One region of the Bacillus sp. z50 genome, then DNA from elsewhere that is predicted to be linked to it. Evidence: predicted binding sites of a transcription regulator. Region 1 holds the regulator's gene; the other holds the start of a gene.
The links. The regulator NrdR, encoded in region 1, represses ribonucleotide reductase genes. The targets are predictions, from matches to a motif close to AACACNATATATNGTGTT.
Positions count from the first base shown of each region.

Region 2: the regulator NrdR is predicted to act here: its motif matches at 1,975-1,992, upstream of AC4G3N_RS04570 (vitamin B12-dependent ribonucleotide reductase).

Region 1 covers NZ_JBZFQL010000006.1:105,133-108,568, forward strand. Annotated here, with positions in the region: gene AC4G3N_RS15985 (replication initiation and membrane attachment family protein) at 1-1,089, opposite strand, end outside; gene nrdR (transcriptional regulator NrdR) at 1,162-1,620, opposite strand; gene speD (adenosylmethionine decarboxylase) at 1,869-2,249, opposite strand; gene AC4G3N_RS16000 (glyceraldehyde-3-phosphate dehydrogenase) at 2,565-3,436, opposite strand, start outside.
Region 2 covers NZ_JBZFQL010000001.1:968,718-972,153, forward strand. Annotated here, with positions in the region: gene AC4G3N_RS04570 (vitamin B12-dependent ribonucleotide reductase) at 1-1,845, opposite strand, end outside; gene AC4G3N_RS04575 (rhodanese-like domain-containing protein) at 2,425-2,808, shown strand; gene AC4G3N_RS04580 (DUF1836 domain-containing protein) at 2,866-3,436, opposite strand, start outside.

The DNA of each region.
Region 1 (3,436 bases):
TGATTGCAATTTCATATCTGATTTTAACATGACATAGTGCAGAAGGACATTAACGACTCCAGGAGGAAGCTTTTGATTGACCATGACCTTTTCTACAAGTGCCAGATCATTGTCGGAAGGCATTGCGCCTTGCGAAAGGCTAACTAGAAATTCCAACGGAGAGGTTGTTTCAAAAGTATACAGCAAATGCTCCTCGGGTGTTTTAGGTTCTATGATCGTACGTTCATACTCAGGCTGTTTCTGTTCAATCAATGTCGGCATTTCTTCACCATGATTGATGTGGAAAAACTCCCTTGCACATTTTCTAAGTTCGTCTATATCAATTTCATTATGTTGATTTTGACAGCGTAAAATCAACTTGCTCATATCCATTACATTAATTTTATATAAATACGATAGCATCGCGATGGATTCCATCACATTTGGAGTAAACGCTTTTCTCGATATAAAGCTGTTTTTAGCCGTCGCAAATAATAACTCGAAATCAAATTGCTCCATTAAATTATGGCTATATCCCTGTGGGTCCTTTGAGAAGAATTGCATGTTTTGATCAGTTTCCGAGCTGATGATTTCTTTTGGATTGCGAAATTCAGATGCAAACACCTCATTGAACGATTGTGTTATTTCCTCATAATCATCCGGTATACGTTTATCCGCAAACATCGTGAGCAGCCGTTCGTAATGTCTCTCTTCTAGTTTTTGCTTCAGATAAATAGGCAGCAAATCATCATGGAAAAATTTATCCGGACTTAAAGGACAAAGAATCTCATAAATAAAAACATTACCTTCAGGAGTTGCTTTTTTATATGTTTTTAATAACCCGATTCCTTCAAGCCTTTTTCGGTATTGAAATATCTCATCCAAAGGTAAACCAAGTACATCCATTAACCAACGATGTGTCGTTTGTCTGGAATACATGTTACCTGTATTGACTTCGTTTAATAAGGTCATATACAAAGAAACAGCCAATCCTCCTACAAGTGGCTGATATAAATATTGAATCGATTTATGGTCCATTTCTGATAGCTTTTCTTTATATAGTACAACATATCTGTCTTTAGGATTTACAAACTTCCATGAAAATTGCATTGTCTACAAACCTTTCGTACTTCGGGTTTTTATAGTTGAAAAAAGAGCTAAAGAAACTGTCTTCAGCTCTACTTAATCCTCTTTTTTCATTAATTCTTTCAATTCGTCAATAAAGACATTTATATCCTTAAATTGACGATACACAGAAGCGAAACGGACATAGGCCACTTCATCCAACTCAGCCAGCCTATCCATAACCATTTCACCTATTAAATCACTTTTTATTTCAGAAAATCCTTGATTTCTTATTTCTTTTTCAACATCAGTTGCAATCTCTTCCAGTTCTTTAAGAGCAACATGACGCTTTTCACAAGCTCGGATTAAACCTCTTAGGATTTTTTCTCTGCTATATTCTTCCCGTGCGCCATCTTTTTTTACCACAATTAGCGGAATTTCTTCTACCTTTTCAAATGTAGTAAAACGATAACTACAGGATTCGCATTCTCTTCTTCTACGTATTGAACGTCCTTCATCCGCAGGGCGGGAATCCAGCACTCTTGTCCCATTATGTTGGCACGTTGGACATATCATAGATTAGCACCGTCCTTTTCTATAGTTCTATCTTATTAAAACAAATCGAATAGGACAAGTCTGTTTGCATAAAATGCTATTTTTTATCTATGATACGGCCAATACTATCGGAGAAAAGTAAATAATGGGCAAGTAAAGACGTTTGCCACAAAAAAAAGAGATGCATATGTACTGCACCCCTAAAAGTTAGAGTTTGAATCTAGCTTTTTTGAGTCAACACAAAAGGACATCTCTTAAATATTTTTTATTTATAATGCTTTAGCAAGAACATGGCTGACAGCAACAGGACCCATGCCTCGCGGGATTTCAATGTGTTCCCTAACCTGAGCGTTTAAGGCTTCAGCTATAAAATCAGCAGCCACATTAGGATCTAAGTCACCGCATGTATATACATCAATACTCGCATAACCATGTTCCGGAAAACTATGAATGGTTAAATGTGATTCAGATATAATGACTACTCCGCTTACTCCCTGTGGCGCAAACTTATGGAAGGCTACTTCTCTAACTTCAGCTCCAGATCGTAAAGCAGCGTCCACGAATATTTGTTCAATCTGATTAACATCGTTCAATTTAGATAAATCACAGCCCCATAATTCAGAAATGACATGACGACCTATTGTATGCATGTTCAATTCCCCCTTTAGCATTTAAACGAATTATAATTATCTTCGTTTCTGGCCTTTACTACCACGGGGGAAAGTTAGTCCTGAGAGGTCCTAACCCTTTAAGTAGTACTGCCAGGATGATGAAGTTTACGACATTTAGTATATATGGTTTATATTTCAAAAGCAATCATACAATTCAATATTAGTTAATAATTACCACTAAATGTACATTAATTGTTTTTCTTAGTTTATTCTAGAATATGAATCAAAGAACGGCCTGAACCGCCTTTTTTTTCAGAAAGACAGCCAGACCGTAATAGATATTGTTTATTATTATTAACTTACTTTCACCTTATCCTCCTGAAGAAGGCGTGCCACATGGTTTACTAATTCTACCACTCTGCATGAGTATCCCCACTCATTGTCATACCAGGCAAGCACTTTCACTTTATTTGCACCAATCACCATTGTTGAGAGTGCATCTACAATAGCCGAATGTGGATTCGTATTAAAATCAATCGAAACAAGCGGCTCTGTGCTGTATTGGATAATACCGGCCAATGATCCTTCAGCTGCTGTTTTAAACGCTTGATTGATTTCATTAACAGTAACTTCTCTTTTTAAATCTACTACCAAATCAACTAAAGAGACGTTTGGAGTTGGTACTCTCAACGCAATACCATGGAGTTTTCCTTTTAAATGAGGAAGCACCAGTGAGAGTGCTTTGGCTGCTCCAGTTGTGGTAGGTATGATACTTTGTGCACAGGCACGAGCTCTGCGTAAATCTTTGTGCGGGTTATCGATATTATTTTGATCATTTGTATATGCATGAACGGTTGTCATAAGACCATTGTCAATTCCAAATTGTTCATCGAGTACTTTTACAACAGGAGCGAGACAGTTAGTTGTGCAGGATGCATTAGAAATAACAAGGTGTTTATTGATATCCAATGTATCCTCGTTAACACCCATTACAATCGTGACGTCCTCATTCTTCCCGGGAGCTGTTAAAACGACTCGTTTTGCACCGGCATTTAAATGAAGAGCTGCTTGATCACGATGATTAAATTTCCCAGTTGCTTCGATTACGATATCAATCCCAAGATTTTTCCAAGGCAGGAATTCAGGATTGCGATTATTAAGCAAAAGAACTTTTTTACCATTTATCAATAAATGATCATCCATAGCATGTACATCACCATTAAACG
Region 2 (3,436 bases), on a different contig from region 1:
GCGCAATTCTTTCGTTTCTTCCTCTGATTCACCAACTAAGAATGGGAAGCTACCTTTTTCTTTCGCGATTTCAATAGATTCCTCATATGCTGCAGTTGCAATTGTTTCAAATACAATATCAACCAGCTTATTTCCTTCTTCGGAACCATATTCTTTTTCACAATAAATAAGCATATCATGCAGACCCATTACACCTAGGCCAACGCGTCTTTCCCCTAGAGCCTGTTTTTTATTGGCTTCAAGGAAGTATGGAGTCGCGTTAATAACATTATCCTGCATGCGCACGCCCACTTTTACCGTTTGTTTCAGTTTCTCCAAGTCCACTTGTTTGCGATCTTTATCTGTCATTTCAGCCAGATTGACAGCAGCCAAGTTACATACAGAATAAGGAGCCAATGGCTGTTCCCCACAAGGATTCGTCGCAACTACTTTTTGACCGTACGCTTTAGCGTTTGTCATATCGTTTGCATTATCGATAAAGAAAATGCCCGGCTCCGCAGAATAAGTCGCACAGATATTGATTAAATTCCATAATTCGCGAGCTTTAATTTTACGATATACACGCACAGCATAACCTAGTTTCTCCCATTCGCGTACATCACCGCAATCAGCCCATTTTTCATTATAGGCTCTCATATCTTCTTCATTATAGGACTCAACATCCGGGAATCGAAGTTCATATTCTCCGTCATTTTCTACAGCTTCCATAAATTCTTTTGTTAAGCACACTGAAATATTGGCACCTGTTAAAAAGTCTGGATTATGAACAGTATCATTTCCACCAGCGGAAAGTTTTTCTTCTGCTTCCTTAATGATTGCCTCATTAAATCCGCCAAACCCCGAGATGTTTTTATAATTGACTATGCCTTGATACATGGCTTCCTCTTGCATTGTGAGCGGAGTGAATTTCAATTTTTCAGATGCATGTCTACGAATTACTTCATCCTTGCTGACTTTCATTAAGAAGCGCAAAATTTTAGGATTTTGCATTTTTGAGATGATAAATTCTACGATATCCGGATGCCAGTCAGAGAGCATAATCATTTGAGCTCCGCGACGGGAACCACCCTGTTCAACTAAGTGAGTTAATTTTGCAATATCATCCAACCAGGATACTGCACCTGAGGATTTTCCGTTTACACCGCGAGCAAGCGTGTTTCTTGGACGTAAAGTGGAACCATTCGTACCGACACCGCCTCCGCGACTCATAATTTCCATCACATGTTTGCGATGTTCAGAAATCCCTTCACGGCTGTCATTAATAAATGGCATTACATAGCAGTTAAAGTAGGTTACTTCTGTTTCAGAACCGGCTCCATAGAGCACACGTCCTGCCGGGATAAAATTCGTTTGAACTAATTCATTATAAAATTTATCAAACCATTCCTTGCGTTTCTCTTCCGTTTTTTCAACTTCAGCCAAACCGCGTGCATTCCGTTTCGCAATCTGTTCATAATAAATTTCAAGTGGTTTTTCAATGACGTCGAGTGATTTACAAATCAGACCGGTTTTAATTTCATCATGCTTGTCCAAGGATGAGCGGAATTCTTCTTCAACCAATACATGTGCTTTCTTGGCTTCCCAATCAATATGTTGGATGTACCCAAGTCCACGGGCAGGAAATTTTGGGTCTTCTTTAATGGTAAGTACAACAAAATCTCCATTACTAAGTGTCATTTTTTCCGTATCTTTGAAGGAATAGCGATCTATCATCACAAGCCTTGAAACACCCTTATACGTCTTATTCATGTCTGGAGTAATCGGAAAAACTTGCGGAAATAGGGCTATATCTTTATTTAACCTTTCGACATTTATAGACAACTTGCGATTTGTTACAGTAGGCAATTTGATCTCTCCTTCAACCAATAATATTATCTCTTTTTTATTTATCTTTGTTAAGTTCTTAAATGAATATCTCTACGTTATCATAGGCTACATTTTAATTCAACATATAGTATTTGTATTTTTATAATTCATACCACATATAGTGTCTGGAGCATCTTCTGCTAAAATTGTCAATTATTAAAATTTTACAAAAAGTAAAGAAAATCAAAGATATAATCTTCTTTTTAACTATTTTCGAACCAAAATAAACAAAATCTCAGCTTGCATATTATGAAGCTTAACTATGCTTCATATAACAGCATTTTTGCATTTTCGACCCAAAATTTTTTTCCTAAAAAATAAATTTTTGTCCATAATGCACGATACTTGATTTATAGTGATTTGTAAACTTATTGTCCTTTCTAATAACGCTATATCGATATAACCATTATTTTGAATCCAAAGACAATATGTCTACCTTCCTAAATGCAATAATTTTTTATCACAAATTCGTAAACTATTACCAGAAAATTTTTTTGCCAGACAAATATACGAACTGTATAATAGTAAAGTGAACAGAAAGAGAAAGTGGGGATTGAATTGCCAACATCATTAATCGTATTAATTGTTCTGGCTGTATTGATCATTGGATATTCCATCTACAGTTGGTTCTCCAGCAAAAAAATGGTTACGACATTGTCCCAAGAGGACTTTAAAGCTGGCTATCGAAAAGCTCAGTTAATAGATGTTCGTGAGCAAAAAGAGTTTGATGGCGGACATATTTTAGGAGCCCGCAACATACCTTCAACACAATTGAAAATGCGTATGAAGGAACTCCGCAAAGATAAACCTGTTTATCTTTATTGTCAAAGCGGAATGAGAAGCACACGAGCTGCTCAGATGCTATATAAAAAAGGCTATCGTGAACTTTATCAACTCGAGGGCGGCTTCAAACAATGGAAGGGTAAAATTAAAACTAAATAAAATCAAAGAGCCAATGCAGGGTATGCACTTGGCTCTTTATAATTAAACGGATATTTTTTATGATTTCGTTTTATTACCACCGTTAAATTCATCTACCAGATTCTCTGCTGCTTTTTTATACAGCTGGCTCATATGAGAAAGAGAAGCGATCATTAATAATTTCTCAAAATATTCAACATCGCCGTTGAACTCATCCAGAGTGCCGCCTAAATGTACCCCTTCTTCTTTTGCCTCAGAGATACTCTCTAGTATGTCTTCTTTAAATTTATGAGCATTGTGATCAGTCAGGCGCAGAAAGCTGGAATACAGCTCATCAAGCTGTAAGTCTTCCTCTACTATCTTAGTGTTCAAGGGTCCCAGAATCGTTTTAATGTCACTTATAGAGAGTGTCCCTTTCAACTGATAAATCAGGCTGATTACTATTAAATGCCGCTTAGAATATTTTTTATTTTTAATAGGAAAAAATACTTTACCCTTGGCATAATTGTTGATCATCGTTTTAGTTAAAACTTTTTCATCATCATTCCGCTTAGACATTTTGAATTTACTCTCGAATAATTGAATGACTTGATCCATATATAAATCAATATCTGGTATATCCTCTAATGTGATTTTATCTTGCAATCCC